2 regions of the Anoxybacillus andreesenii genome follow, and region 2 is predicted to be linked to the other one. Evidence: riboswitches for the same ligand, from Rfam matches in the RefSeq annotation. Region 2 holds a riboswitch; the other holds the start of a gene.
The links. A riboswitch is a leader RNA that binds a small molecule or an ion and turns the genes downstream of it on or off. The one in region 2 is predicted to bind glycine.
Positions count from the first base shown of each region.

Region 1: it holds a riboswitch for glycine, as region 2 does, so the genes downstream of both, gcvT (glycine cleavage system aminomethyltransferase GcvT) here and J2S07_RS20410 (amino acid permease) in region 2, are expected to answer to the same signal.

Region 1 is NZ_JAUSTU010000012.1:73,014-80,953, reverse strand. Features, by position in the region: partial or broken gene J2S07_RS13445 (ribonucleotide reductase N-terminal alpha domain-containing protein) at 1-524, opposite strand, end outside; gene lipM (octanoyltransferase LipM) at 965-1,801, opposite strand; gene J2S07_RS13435 (rhodanese-like domain-containing protein) at 2,003-2,386, shown strand; gene gcvPB (aminomethyl-transferring glycine dehydrogenase subunit GcvPB) at 2,609-4,066, opposite strand; gene gcvPA (aminomethyl-transferring glycine dehydrogenase subunit GcvPA) at 4,059-5,405, opposite strand; gene gcvT (glycine cleavage system aminomethyltransferase GcvT) at 5,423-6,523, opposite strand; glycine riboswitch at 6,696-6,785, opposite strand; gene J2S07_RS13415 (DEAD/DEAH box helicase) at 6,955-7,940, shown strand, end outside.
Region 2 is NZ_JAUSTU010000039.1:3,061-11,000, forward strand. Features, by position in the region: gene J2S07_RS20400 (PTS sugar transporter subunit IIC) at 1-544, opposite strand, end outside; gene J2S07_RS20405 (ROK family transcriptional regulator) at 763-1,914, opposite strand; gene J2S07_RS20410 (amino acid permease) at 2,216-3,580, opposite strand; glycine riboswitch at 3,744-3,824, opposite strand; gene J2S07_RS20415 (helix-turn-helix transcriptional regulator) at 4,043-5,005, opposite strand; gene J2S07_RS20420 (effector binding domain-containing protein) at 5,114-5,527, shown strand; gene J2S07_RS20425 (sulfite exporter TauE/SafE family protein) at 5,554-6,276, opposite strand; gene J2S07_RS20430 (RluA family pseudouridine synthase) at 6,596-7,318, opposite strand; gene J2S07_RS20435 (VOC family protein) at 7,542-7,940, shown strand, end outside.

The sequences.
Region 1 (7,940 bases), on a different contig from region 2:
AACACCCTTCCAGCGGGAATAAAATTAAGATTAACAAGCTCATGATAAAATTTTTCAAACCATTCCTGTCTTTTTTCCTCGGTTGTTTCAACCGAAGCCAAGCCTGTTGCGTTGCGTTTCGCAATTTGCTCATAGAATAGCTCTAATGGCTTTTCTATGACATCAAGTGAACGAGTAATCACACCTGTGCTTGCCTCTTCCTCATTATCAAGGACCCCGCGAAATTCTTCATCCACGAGTACCTGGGCCTTTTTTTCCTCCCAATCAATTTGCAGGATTTGCCCGAGCCCTCGAGCTGGAAACTTAGGATCTTCTTTTATCGTTAAAACGACAAAATCCCCATTGGTTAAGGTGATTTTTTCTGTGTCCTTGAACGTATACCTGTCTAACATAACCAGTCGGGAAACACCTTTATGAGTGATTTTCATATCTGGGGTGATTGGGTGAACCTGAGGAAACAATCGAATATCCTTGTTCAAACGCTCCACATCAATATTCATTTTTTGTCCTAACGCAACAGACATACACACAACTCCTTTAAATGTTCTAATCTTCAAATCTATTAAAAAATAGAATGTATCTGCAAAAATCTAGCTGTAAATCAAATTAATCTTAAAATATCATATCAAAATTATAAAATCAATATATAGTGGTGTAAATATTTCCAATAATACTATATATTGTGTCTTGAGCAAAAAAAAGAAATTTTGTCAAACATAAAAATAACTAGAATCTGGAGAAAAATAGAGATCATATAAGATTTTCAGCAAATAACGATGAATTTCCGCATTTTTCGCCACTTGCACTTTGATTGATATAGGACAAAAGGTGCAAGTTGGAAAATCTCCAAGGCTGTTTTCGCACGGATTGTGGTTCTGGAATGTCCTTAATACCGGCCATTCCGTTTCATACTAGACCTGCGATACGCATAGAATGAGCAGCATAGCAAATCTTACAAAAAATGCTATCTCTTAAAATTCCATTCATCACTCTCATATTTACTGCTTGCAAGCTCTTCTACATATTGCACTTGTTCCTTTGACAGCTCAAAAGGAATCAATTCAATATCTAGCCCTTCTGCAAACCCCTGCTTAAATGCTTGTTTTGCCTCTTCAATAGAGACAGGTTTCTGGCGTATATCATTGATCGCTACGGCTTTATTTTTGAAGGCCTTCTGCATTCTCTCCTTCACTCGCTCGTTTGGATAACGAAATAGGCTAAAGAGTTTGTCCTCATCTAAGTCCAGCAAAATAGAGCCATGCTGCAAAATAACTCCTTTTTGTCTCGTTTGAGCGCTTCCTGCAACCTTCCGACCTTCAACGACAAGCTCGTACCAGCTCGGCGCATCAAAACAGACAGATGAGCGAGGATTTTTCAACGAATCCTTTTCTTCCTCAGAGTGTGGAACGGCAAAATATGCCTCCATTCCAAGACGATGGAAGCCCTTCAAGATGCCTTGTGAAATAACTCGGTAGCTTTCCGTAACCGATTTTGGCATATTCGGGTATCCTTCCGAAACGATGACACTATAGGTCAGCTCATGCTCATGAAGAACTCCTCTTCCCCCAGTTGGCCGGCGAACAAAGCCGAGACCATGCTCCTTAATCGCTGCCAAATTAATTTCCTTTTCAACCTTTTGAAAATAACCAATTGAAAGTGTTGGTGGGTTCCAGCCATAAAAACGAATGATCGGAGGAATCTTTCCGTCACTATGCCAATCTAGCAAAGCTTCGTCTAATGCCATATTAAAAGAAGGAGAGCAATTCCCCGAATCAATAAACCCCCATTGCTTTTTTTCCATATCCAACCCTCTTTGTCCTAGATTTCATGCCTCTAGAAGGACACTGAATAATAGCATATCAAAAGCTCTCAAGAAAAAAAAGAAAGAGGCTTGGCAAATAAATTCCTCAGATTTTAAAAAATTGTTGTAATCCTTTGCTATCAACCGAAATCCCTTATATAATATTATTTGGCACTGTTTTGCGTGGAAGGAGAAAATGATATGAGCACTTTATATTTTTTGCTAATTGTAATTGCTGCAATTCTTGTATACAGCCTGATTACTTGGCTTTATCAGAAAAAAATTGTCAAAACCTTGACCGAGGAAGAATTTCGTGCTGGGTACCGGAAAGCACAGCTAATCGATGTGCGTGAACCAAATGAATTTGAGGCTGGCCATATTCTAGGGGCGAGAAATATTCCCCTTTCTCAGCTCAAAATGAGAATGAAAGAAATTCGTCCGGACAAACCAGTTTATCTCTATTGTCAAAGTGGTATTCGCAGTGGGCGAGCTGCCCAGACACTGTATCGAAAGGGTTACAAAGAACTTTCGCACTTACAGGGCGGATTCAAAAAATGGTCTGGAAAAATCAAAACAAAAAACTAAGGCGCTGTGTGAAAAGTCCCTAAAATAAAGCAAGTGGAGAAAATCGACTCATTTTTCTCCACTTGCTTTATTCAATTATTTCTATAGCGCCTAGTTTATTTCTACATTTTATGGAAAAACCCTCTTTATAAGACCTTCCGTAAATCTTACCCCAGCTGTATGGTAAATCAAAAAAGGAGCTACCCAAGGTCAGTACCCTGACCTTAGATAGCCCCTATTTATTTACGCTTGATATCTCAATATCGGCTTCCTAGCAGCCGTTGTTTCATCAAGGCGTCCCACTACTGTTGAATGTGGTGCCTCTTGAACAATCTCAGGATTTTCCTCAGCCTCTTTGGCGATTTGAATCATCGCTTCAATAAAGGCGTCCAGGGTTTCCTTCGATTCGGTTTCTGTCGGCTCAATCATGATGCATTCTTCCACATTTAGTGGGAAGTAGATAGTTGGAGGATGATAGCCAAAGTCAAGAAGTCTCTTCGCAATATCAAGGGTTCTTACCCCCAGCTTCTTCTGACGTTTCCCGCTTAAAACAAATTCATGCTTACAATGTCTGTCAAATGGAAGGTCATAGTAAGGAGCCAGCCTTCTCATCATGTAATTGGCATTCAATACGGCATTCTCCGTAACTGCCTTCAATCCATCTGGACCCATTGAACGAATATACGTGTAGGCGCGAACATTGATGCCAAAGTTTCCGTAGTATGGCTTCACACGTCCGATAGACTGAGGACGTTCATAATCCAGCACGTATTCGTCACCCTTCTTCGTTACCACTGGCTTTGGAAGGAATGGAATTAAATCCTCCTTAACTCCAACAGGACCAGATCCAGGTCCTCCTCCACCATGGGGACCGGTAAAGGTTTTATGAAGGTTAAGATGTACAACATCAAAGCCCATATCCCCTGGTCTTGCTTTTGATAGAACAGCGTTTAGATTCGCACCATCGTAATAGAGCTTTCCTCCAGCCCCATGAACAATCTCCGCCATCTCAAGAATGTCCTCCTCAAACAATCCAAGCGTGTTTGGATTTGTAAGCATCAAAGCAGCAGTGTCCTCGCCCACAACCCTTCTCAAATCATCGAGATCGACAAGACCATGCTCATTTGATTTAACGGTTACCGTTTCAAAGCCTGCTACAGTTGCGGAAGCTGGATTTGTTCCATGGGCTGAATCAGGAACGATCACCTTTGTCCGCTTCACATCCCCATTTGCCTCATGGTAAGCGCGAATCATCATGAGACCTGTCCATTCGCCATGGGCACCCGCAGCTGGCTGCAGGGTTACTTCATCCATCCCCGTAATTTCAATGAGATGTTGCTGCAGATCATACATAAGCTCTAATGCGCCTTGCACGGAGCTCTCATCCTGCAATGGATGCAAGTGGGCAAACCCATTAAAGCGAGCCACATTTTCATTGATTTTCGGATTATACTTCATCGTACAAGAGCCTAATGGATAGAAGCCTGAATCAACCCCATGGTTACGTCTGGAAAGTGCCGTATAATGACGCATAATATCAAGCTCGGATACCTCTGGTAACCCTGCCTCCTCTTCACGCAAGTAACCATCAGGAAGAAGTGTTTGTACATCCACTTCAGGAATATCCATTTCTGGGAGGCTATAACCAATACGTCCGGGCTTACTAAGTTCAAAAATCAGCGCTTGGTCCTCTTTATGCATGATAATCCCCCAATTCTTTTGCAAAAGTATCGATTTCTTCCTTTGTCCTTAATTCTGTCACTGCGACAAGCATATGATTAGCTAGTTCAGGATAATCACGGCCTAAATCATAGCCACCGATGATTCCCTTTTGTAAAAGGGCTACATTTACTTCCTTCACAGGTTTTGAAAGCTTAACGACAAACTCATTGAAGGATGGGCCCTCAAAAACAAGCTCCAGTCCATTGTCCTTCATGACCTTTTTCGCATAATGGGCCTTTTGAATATTTTGCACAGCCATATCCTTGACGCCTTTACGTCCAAGGGCAGTCATCGCAACAGAGGCCGCTAGCGCATTCAATGCCTGATTGGAGCAAATATTAGAAGTTGCTTTATCACGGCGGATATGCTGTTCACGAGCCTGCAACGTAAGAACAAAACCGCGTCTTCCTTCTTCATCCGTAGTTTGACCGACTAAACGACCTGGAACCTTTCTCATGAGCTTCTCAGTTACGGCAAAATAACCGCAGTGTGGTCCGCCAAATGCTGTCGGTATTCCAAACGGTTGAGCATCCCCCACGACAATATCAGCACCAAATTTCCCTGGAGGTGTTAAAGCTCCTAGTGAAAGAGGATTGCTTGAGACAACAAACATCGCTTTTTTCGCATGGATGATTTCCTCTAATTCCTTTAAAGCTTCTACTCTTCCAAAGAAGTTCGGATATTGAACCATCACAGCTGCCACATCATCGCCCATTAATTCCTGAAGCGCATCAAGATCTGTTACGCCATCTTTATGTGGAACCTCAATAACCTCGATATATTGTCCTTTTGCATAAGTCTTTACGACCTCTTTTGATTCTGGATGAACCGCGCTAGAAATAAGAACTTTTTTTCTACGTGTTTGTCCTGCGCTAAGCATGGCGGCCTCAGCAAGGGCCGTTCCCCCGTCATACATGGAGGAGTTTGCCACAGCCATCCCAGTCAGCTCACAAATCATCGTCTGAAATTCAAAAATAGCCTGTAGCTCCCCTTGTGAAATTTCTGGCTGATAAGGAGTATATGCCGTATAGAATTCTGAACGAGACAGCACATGGTCTACGATGATAGGCATATAATGGTCATAGACGCCTGCTCCTAAGAAGGATGCATTAGCTTTCAAATCAGCATTTTTTGCGGCTAATTGAGATAATTCCTTCATGAGGGCCGTTTCAGATTTTGCCTCTTTAATCTTGTATTCTCCCTTAAATTGCACGCTTTCAGGAATATCATTGAAAAGGTCCTGAACGGAAGAAACACCTATTGTGTCAAGCATTTCTTTTTGATCTGCTTCTGTCATCGGTAAATAACGATGCTTCATGGTTGAATCCCCTCTCTCTACTTTTCTCTTTTATAAAATGGAGTCGAAATCAATTTTGCCTTTGCCCTCTTCCCACGAATCTCTACATCCACCTCAGAATCGAGTGCTCCAAACTCCCTTTTAATTAGAGCGAGCCCGATATTTTTCTTTAGGGTTGGAGATTGGGTACCTGTTGTGACTTCCCCGATTTTTTCGTCACCAGCAAACACTGCATACCCGTGACGTGGAATCCCTCGATCGATCATTTCAAGGCCAACTAATTTACGTGGTACTCCATTTTCCTTCTGCTCTTTTAATGCGGCTTTTCCGATAAAATCATCTTCCTTGCCTAGCTTAACGGCAAAGCCTACACCAGCCTCAAGGGGTGATATTTCAGGAGAAAGCTCTTGACCATAGAGCGCTAGACCTGCCTCGAAGCGCAATGTATCACGACAGCCTAATCCACATGGTAAAACCCCATCGTTTTTGCCAACCTCTAAGATGCGCTCCCAAAGGGAAGCAGCATCATTTCTATGGCAATAAATTTCGAAGCCGTCTTCTCCTGTGTAGCCTGTGCGAGAAACAAGTGCTTTCTTGCCATCAATTACGACATCCTCTTGAAATTTGAAGAAGCCAATTTGACTAAGATCGTCTTCAGTCAGCTTTTGCAATACCTGTTCAGCCAATGGACCTTGGAGCGCTAACTGGGCCATGTCTTCAGAGATATTGTTTAGGGTGACTTCCCCTTCAACATGCTCCTTCAACCAATCAAAGTCTTTGTCTGTATTAGCTGCATTGACAACCAACAAATAGTCCTCATCTGCCATTTTGTAGACCAAGAGATCGTCGACCGTTCCACCATTTTCGTAGCACATCGCGGTATATTGTGCCCCCCCGCTCTTTAGCTTTGAAATGTCATTGGTCATCATTTTTTGAAGAAACTTAAGACTATCAGGTCCTTTCACCTCTATTTCTCCCATATGAGAGACATCGAACATCCCTGCTTTCGTCCGTACCGCTTCATGCTCCTCCTTAATACTTGAAAACTGTACGGGAAGCTCCCAGCCGCCAAAATCAATCGTCTTTCCCCCATAGTTTTTGTAGACATCAAATAGTGGTGTCCGTTTTAATTGTGACATTTCCATTACCCCTTTCTATCAGCAAGCATATTAAACTCATTCTGAAATTTCCTAAAAAAAGGACAGAGACCCCCCTAATCATAAAGTGAGGTCTCTGTCCTGGCACCTGAAAGTTTACCATTAAGGCTTTCCCCTTTGGTGGCTTCCGTGGTGGAAGCGCTCTCCAGAGTTGCGTCAAACAAGAGTTCTTTTGCCTGAGAGATTCACAATTTCTTGCTTGCTCCTTCGGCGCTACGAATGTAGTCTCTCCCCCTGTTCTCATTCGCCATTATAAAAATACCCAATTGGGTCATACTAAAACATACTTAAATTAGAAATTATAGGATAATTTCTTAAATATATTTTCCATGTGACAAAATTTCAAACTTTCAAATACATCCTACCATTAACAATAGGTAAGGGCAACAATAATTTAGAGAGGAGCTGTTTTTATGACGGTAGCAATCGAATTTGATTCCTCATGGGTAGACGGATTTCTCAGGCGTGTGGAAGATGACGGTCCATGGGGAAGCTGGGATCTATATAAGCTCGCTGTCGAAGTGGAAAAGCATACGGTCATTGAAGAATTTGAGGGTTTGATTGCTCCGAAGCACTTGCCGCAGCTGACCCCCTTGCCCCACCAATTGGAAGTGGCCAAGCAGGTCGTTGAAAATATGAACGGAAAAGCCATTTTAGCTGACGAGGTTGGGCTTGGAAAAACGATCGAAGCAGGACTTATTCTGAAAGAATACATGATTCGTGGACTTGTGAAAAAAGTTTTGATTCTCGTACCCGCATCCCTTGTGACCCAATGGGCCAGCGAGCTGACCAGCAAATTCTATATCCCTGCGGTTGCACAGAAGAAAAGCTATGTATGGGAGCAATGTGATGTCGTCGTCTCGTCGATTGACACGGCAAAAAGGAGTCCACATCGCGAGATTATTTTCAATCAAGACTATGACCTCATCATCATTGACGAGGCGCATAAGCTCAAAAATAATAAAACGAAAAACTATGAATTTGTGCAAAGCTTAAAGAAAAAATTCTGTTTACTTCTCACGGCAACGCCGATCCAAAATCGGATCAGCGAAATATTTAATCTTGTGTCCCTATTAAAACCGGGACATCTCGGCAGTGAGTCCATGTTCTATGAAAAATATAAAAGGGATTCACGTTCATTGAACGATGATGAACACTTAAAAGAACTTGTAAAAAAGGTAATGATTCGAAATCGAAGGGCAGATACAGGGATTGAATGGACAGACCGACATGTGGAAACGATCCCTATTCATTTTTCAAAGGAAGAACGAGAATTATATGAGGGTGTTACTGAATTACGCAGAGATGAGAACTGGATGACGTCAAGTGCTTTTGCTGTTATGACCTTGCAAAGGGAGGCTTGTAGCAGTCGCGAGGCCGTCTTTGTGACATTAAAAAA
Region 2 (7,940 bases):
CAATAATCATCGCAGTAAAGAAGAAATTGGCATCCAAGTTGTTCAATGGGAGCCAGCCCCAGCCTGCTGCTGTAATCCCTTCATTAGTTGCAGACCAGCCTGCGGCATTTATCGCCTCTACAGTGGCGGCATCCAAGTTCAATCCAGATATTCCACCGGAGAAAGAAAACGTAATCCCGGCAATCGAAGCCGCTGTTGAAACAATCCCTCCAGATAACTCGTTCACTCCATAGGCTTTGGCAATATTATATCCCCACGAAAACACAAAGATTAAACCAGCAATGGCAAGGGTTCCATTCCATACATATCCATTCACTACAATAATTTCTCTAATGACTGGTATGCTATTTCCGTCGTAGCCGTCGATCAAACCCGGAGGCAAATCTCTTAAAAGAGCATTAAGCATTACAGCTACTGAACCAGCCATCGTTGCTGGGAGCGTTCCAATAAATGCATCCCTCAAAGCAATTAGATGCTTTTGGCCCCCGATTTTGCCTGCAATAGGTAGAAAATATTTTTCTAACCACGCTATTAAAAATTGCATTGAAATACCTCCCTAAAAGGAATTTAAAAACATTTGATCAATACACATATTGGGTCAAATCCGGGGTGTCTTTCAATATCATCTTTAGTTTACTTTCCATCGCATCCCTCCCTTCAAAACTTGACCGAAAAATAACATATGCCCGGCCCATTAATAATAAAACAACACCGTGATACCGCTTACAAAACCCCTTTGATCAGTCTATGAAACTTGTACTTTTATACGATGTAACAATAGAACAATTCATTCAGCAATAATGCCGCCGCTCCAAGGATGGTTATATCATCACCTAGCTTACTCACTTCAATAACCGTTTCCTCTCTAAGCTTGTCGATCAGGACCCGTTCACTAATGGTTTGCAGAATGCTCGGTAATAAGAACTCCTTGCTCTTCAAAACCCCTCCGCCTAACACAATCTTATTGGGATTGACTGTATGAATGAAGTTCACAATGCCGATACCGATAAATTTACCCGTTTCCTCCAGCACCTGAATGTACTCTTTTCTTCCTTGTTTTGCTAAGCGATAGACTTCTTCTGCAGTTAAATCTTCTGGTGCATTCGATATTGACTTTTTTGCCCTACGAACAATGGCATCACCAGTAACAAAGGTTTCAAAGCATCCAATGTTGCCACAGCTGCATCTTTCACCATCCAACGAAATAGATACATGACCAATTTCACCATTTACACCCTGAGCACCATGGATCAACTTATTGTCAACAATTAAGCCAGACCCCACTCCGCGACCAATATTAATGACTGCAAACCGCTTGGTAGCCCCTCCATTTCCAAACCAGTACTCTCCTAACGTCATCGCCCGTGAATTATTTTCCACGATAACCGGTAAGTCAAATTTCTTCTCCAACGTTTTTTTTATTGGAACATTTATTAAACCGGAATTGACAGAAGAAAGGGAGGTACCCGTTTCAATATCGATGATCCCATGCATCGCTACACCGATACCCAGAATCTTATCTTTATGCTGACCATAGTCCTTCAATACTTGTTCGACGACCTCGGACAAACTATTCAGAAATTCCTCTTTCGTGATATTTGGATGAATTTCCACTTCAGCCCGGCTATAAATGCCGCCTACTAAATCACTGATAATCCCTTTTATCCGATTAGAACCGGCATCTATCCCAATCACATAGTAGCCATCCTCCTTTAATTGAAGCAGTGTTGGTTTCCTCCCCCCTATCGATTCACCAAGATGACTTTCTACCACCAAATTTTCATGAATCAACTCTTTCACTATCGTGCTCACGGTGGGAGGGGTGATCCCGGATTCTCTTGCAATATCTGCTCGCGAAATAGAACCGGACAATCGAATCTTATTTAGGATGATTGATTTATTCACTGATTTCATGTATTCAAATGTCCCTCGTTGCATAACCCTTCTCACTTTCTTAGAAAATAACTATCTTTATAAATTTAATTAACTAAGTTTATATACATTATACTTTCTCTTTTTATGATTGTATACCTATTTTTCATATTTTTTAGAAAATTTAGTTATCAAAAATTGTCGAATTTTGGTAGAATCATACGTTTTTTAAACCTCTTGAATAAAATTCTAAAAATTACCTGACGTTTACTAAACCGTATGTTCTACCTTCGTTTTTGATGCCCCCTTTTATACATTGAATTAGGGGTAATTGGTACTGAATCTAGGCTGATAACTTAATATTTTGTTCTCTTTTTCTCCTATATGAATACAAAGTAAATAGGAGAACAAACCATAAAGGCGTCAACAACAAGGCTGGACGTGTTTCCTCAGCAACCATCATAATCACAAGGATCACAGCAAACATCACAAGGACTACATAATTTACAAATGGTGTAAAGGGTGCTTTAAATGTTGATTTTGCTCGTAATTGCGGACGCCCTTTCTTATACCTTATATGGCAGATTAGAATCACACTCCAAACCCAAATGAAACAAATGGCACTAATAGTTGTCACGATTCCAAAGGCTTGTTCCGGAATGAACTTACTTAATAGAGCACCGACTGACACAACAATCGTGGATATCCATAACGCATTACCCGGGACATGATTTTTATTTAGTTTTGCCAATTGGGATGATGCCTGTCCATTATTGCTTAAATTATAGAGAATCCTGCTTGTTGAAAACATTCCGCTATTACAAGCAGAAGCGGCAGAAGTTAGGACGACAAAATTAATAATCCCTGCTGCCAATGGAATCCCCACTAAGCTAAACGTTTTGACAAAAGGACTTTCTGCAGCATTGAGTTCCGTCCATGGGTTAATTGATAATAGAACGATAAGTGCGCCAACGTAGAATAAAAGAATTCTAAAAGGAATTTTATTAATGGCCGCTGGGATGTTTTTTTCTGGATTAGCTGTTTCCGCTGCCGATACACCGACTAATTCCACACCGACATAAGCAAAGACTACCATTTGGAATGACAGTAGGAAACCTGAGATTCCATTCGGAAATAGTCCCCCATGCTCCCAAAGATTATTCATCGTCACCATTCCGGCATCTGTCTTGGAGCCCATTACTAACATGATCACTCCAATACCAATTAATAAGAGAATCGTAATGACCTTTATTAAAGCAAACCAAAACTCCAATTCCCCAAAAAGCTTTACAGTTAGTAGATTTAATCCTAATAGAATAATCAAACAGATGACAGCAGGTATCCATTGCGGAATATCAAACCAATACCTTACATACACACCGACTGCAATAATATCTGCCATAGCCGTCATAATCCAACAAAACCAATACGTCCACCCGGTTACAAATGCGATTCGAGGTCCTAGATAGTCTTGGGCAATATCTGTAAACGATTGATAGCCAGCTTTAGACAACAGGAGTTCCCCAAGCGCCCTCATCACAAAAAAGAGAGCGATACCTACGATTAAATAAGCAAATATGATCGATGGTCCTGCCAATTGGATGGCTTTCCCTGATCCTAAGAACAATCCTGTACCAATCGTACCGCCAATCGCAATTAGTTGAACATGCCGACTTGCTAAATCCTTCTTTAATCCTTGTTGTCCCAATGTTATCTCCCCCTAAAAGTTTTGTTGTTTCATCGAATGCGAAATAATGAGCAATTAGAATACCCAATAAAAAAAGAGATTGGATGTTCTCCAATCTCTTAGGTCTAAGAATAGCAAATACAATTTGCTATGCTAACGATGATCAGCATAACAAATATATATTCATTACTCTTCTGTCCTTTTGCCTGAGATTGTGAACCCTTCGGCGCCGCTGAACCCCAGCGGTCTCTCCAGAAGCTGCTCCTGCTATAGTGTGATCCATAGCAATCATAGCTTGCTAACTATTAAATTATCTTCTTACTAATAACTATTTCTGAATAATTTTAAATTATAGGACTGATAACATCATTTGTCAACGGGAAATAACCACATTCCACTCTTTGGAATTGGACCTTTTTGTAGTAATTTAATTTCAATTTTCAACTGTTTTTGATAGTTCAGTCTAGGTTTAACTAACACCGCTTACGGGCAGAATAAAAGTAATCTCTCTTGTAAACCTTCTAAGATTTCGTCTGGCACTTCCCTCACCTTGATTTCCCCACCAAGAAATAGTAGCCAATTGATTATTTCGCTCAATTCTTCAGGATTATCAACATTAATAAAAGTCTTTAGAATGGCTGTGGTTTGATAAGGGTTTGTATAGGAAATAGAGACTTTCAAAGGATGGTATTTTTTGAACTGGGCAATCGCCTTTGGACCAAGTTCAAGGACAAGATTGTTTGCTTCTTCCTGCTTACGTATTTTTTCTAAAATCTTTTTCTTACTTAAACTTTTTTTCACCGGATTTGGTTTAACATCGGTGAGCTGGTCCACGGGAAAGATTTGTCTCTTCTCTTCCTTTAAGTCAAAGCCTTCAATCAGCCAAAGGCTTTTTTCCCGATAAAGATGTAAGAGATATATGGAGTAAGACTTAATTTCCTTCCCTTCTTTGATGGTAAGCAATAAATAGCGATCCAACAGAAGGATTTGAATAAGTTTTTCTAACATAGGATGGGGAAGGTCCGACAGATCCAGCAGATCAGGATTATTGGGGTTTGTCCCCTCAAAAAGCAAGATTTGATTTAAAAGCACAAGAGTCTCCTGCTGGCTTTCTGAGATAAGGCCGAGTAATTTTTCAGCTAAAGACTGTCGACTCTTTAGATAAGGGAGCTGTTGATTTCTTGTAGCCATAAAGGCAATAAAAAGAGCTTTGATCTCATTATCAGTAAAGCGAACAGTTGGCAGGACAGAGTTGCTCATAACAAAATAGCCCCCATCCCTTCCGACTTCAGCGACAAGTGGCATTCCCATGGCTTCAATTTCTCTGATATCTCTAATCGCTGTTGAACGAGAAATATGAAATTCTTGCATGATTTCAGAAATAGTAAAATGGGCGCGGTTGTTGATATACCGCATGATCGTATTAATTCGCTCAACTTTTTTCATCGAGTTCTCCTAAACAGTATCATTTTTTGACATGATTTAAGGATATTATAAACGTATCAAAGGTAAAAACAAACCATTTGATTAATCTAAAGAAGGAAGGTTTTAACTATGGCAAATTATACTTTAGAAGAAAAAGACAGCTTTACCGTTTTAGGTTTGGGAACTGAGCTTAAGAGCGATTATACAGACTATGCTGGCATAACGAAGGAAAAATCAGACTTTTGGCAAGCCGTCAAACAAGATGGAAGACTTGACACTCTAAAATCCTTGGCCACAAACGACTACATTTTTGCTGTAAACGAGGCAGTGAACAATAAGATGATGCATTATGCTGGGGTCATGACAGAGGCAACATTACAATGCATGTTGAGGATTCATAAGAAATTCACCACAAGAGGAAAAATAATCATTCATCCATGCTTATCTCAAAATAAGAAGACAGCACTTCTCCATCAAAGAGTGCTGTTATTTTTTTCGCTTTTTCTCTACGGAATAACCACTAATTATGGAAAATTCTTTTAGGTATCAAAGCAAAAACACCTTATTGTCTACCATATCCCTAAACTATCAATCAGCAAATAAATCCCTGTAAACAATAAAATGATATATGTAAATATGCGAAAAACAGTTTGATTAATCAGCTTAAATAGGATTTGTCCCAAAAATAGCCCCACAAAAACCAAGGGTAGCGCCCATAAACTTGAAACCCAAATTGTCTTACTTGTTCTAGCGAAAGTCACTTGGATGATTAAACTAACAAAGTATATAAATAAATAGAAGGCTAGTGTAGTGCTTCTTAATTTTTCTTTTTGGGTACCTGTTCCCGAAAAATATAATAACAATGGTGGCCCGGGCATCCCTATGCTTGTTGTCAGTGATCCTGAAAGTCCTCCAACAATTAAGTCTCTCTTCTTATTTTGGTTCATTCGAAACTTAAGGATGAGCAAGATTGTTAATACGATGATAATAAGGCTTATTCCCAACTTCAATCTATTGATATCAATTAACAAAAAGCTCAGAATCCCTATGGGCAGACCAAAAACACTTCCTGCCACAAACCTTCTAAGGATTCCGTAATCAATATCCTTTCTAATTTTCATTATTAATGCACCTGAAATAAATAAAGACAATATTAAATTGATTTGAATGGCCTCAATGGGTTCAAATAGTAAAAGAAGAAAAGGAGTAGCCAAAATTGAAAATCCAAATCCTGTACTCGTCTGAAGGACGGAAGCGACTAAAATAATTATTATAAATGCGATGATCTCCATAAAACACCTACTTCCATTCAATTATAAAGGCTCTTTTCTCAAACATTGTTGCTTTTGAACAAAAAATAATTAGACAAAACTCTTGTTTATGCAGTCTATCTGTAGAAACAACGGAGAAAAGTGCTACTCAATTTATGCGTATCGCACGCCTAGTATGAAATGGAATGGCCGGTATTAAGGACATTCCAGAACCACAATCCGTGCGAAAACAGCATTATAAAAGTATAAGGTGAGGAGGATTTCAACAACCTTTCTACATCATCTTTATGATAAGGTATTAAATGATTTGCAGAATTTATACTCATCCATTTTACCTCTGCTATTTTGCATGATGACCGATAAGATTGAGATATTTGTTTTCCCCAGTCAAAGTCCCCCATAGATTCCAAGGGTAACGATTAGGAGGCAATGAATAAACCCCTACCGGTTCCCTCCTTACAGGATGCTCGAAAAAAAGCGAATGGGCCCAAAGTGCAAGCTGTTGGCCTGGCTTTTGTAGATGCCCTCTATATTTTTGATCCCCAAAAATTGGGTTGCCCATTGCTGACAATTGAACTCGTATTTGATGAGGTCTCCCGGTGTGAAGATTCACAGAAAGCAGACTAAATCCATTTTTTGATTCGATAACCTCGTAATCTAGCACTGCTTTTTTAGCATGTGAATGATTAGAAGAAACAACGGACACTTTATTCTTCCGAGTATCCTTATGTAAATAATGGACCAGCTGTCCTCCTTTCTTGTCTGGTTTTCCGTGAACAACCGCAAGATAATTCCGTTCAATCACATTCTTACGAATCATATCCGATAATCTAGAAGCGGCCTTAGAAGTCTTTGCAAACACCATGGCACCACCAACGGGACGGTCGAGGCGGTGTACAAGTCCCAAATATACATTACCAGGTTTTTGATAGCGGCTTTTTAGATCATTTTTTAATATCGTTAACAGATCAAGATCCCCACTACTATCTGCTTGTACAGGAATATTAATTGGCTTTTCTACCAAAAGCAGATGATTATCTTCAAACAAAATTGGAATTTTCATAGATTTTCCATCTCCTGAAGGCATATTGCATCTATCATAACATTTTTCTGAAAATGAATCGCCAATCTCCCCCTTATTTGAAAATACAGTTCCATGTGGGTCAATAATATGGTCGTGAACATTTGATTTTTCTCAGGAAATATTTGCACAAAAGCTGGTCTATAATGGAAATAATCGGATAGAATAGGATTTGAACATATTACTTTGTTAAGGGGTGGAAAGAATGGCTGTTGAAGTTTATCTTGTTTTTAATGGCAATTGCCGCGAAGCAATTGAATTTTATGCGAAAGTGTTTAAAACAGAAACACCACAAATTATGACATTCGGTGAATCTCCACAAAATCCAGAATTCCCGCTTCCTGAGGAGGCAAAGAATTTAGTCATGCATGCGCGTCTTAACATCGATGGAAGCAATGTTATGTTTTCAGATAACTTCCCAGGTCAACCATATGCTATTGGGGACAACGTTACACTCGCTCTAATTAGTAAAAATATGGAGGATTTAAAATCCTGGTATGAACAATTAAAAGAGGGCGGTACAGTTGGATTGGAGCTGCAAGAAACTTTTTGGAGTAAGCTCTATGGGCAAGTAACAGATAAATTCGGAATCCAATGGCAACTT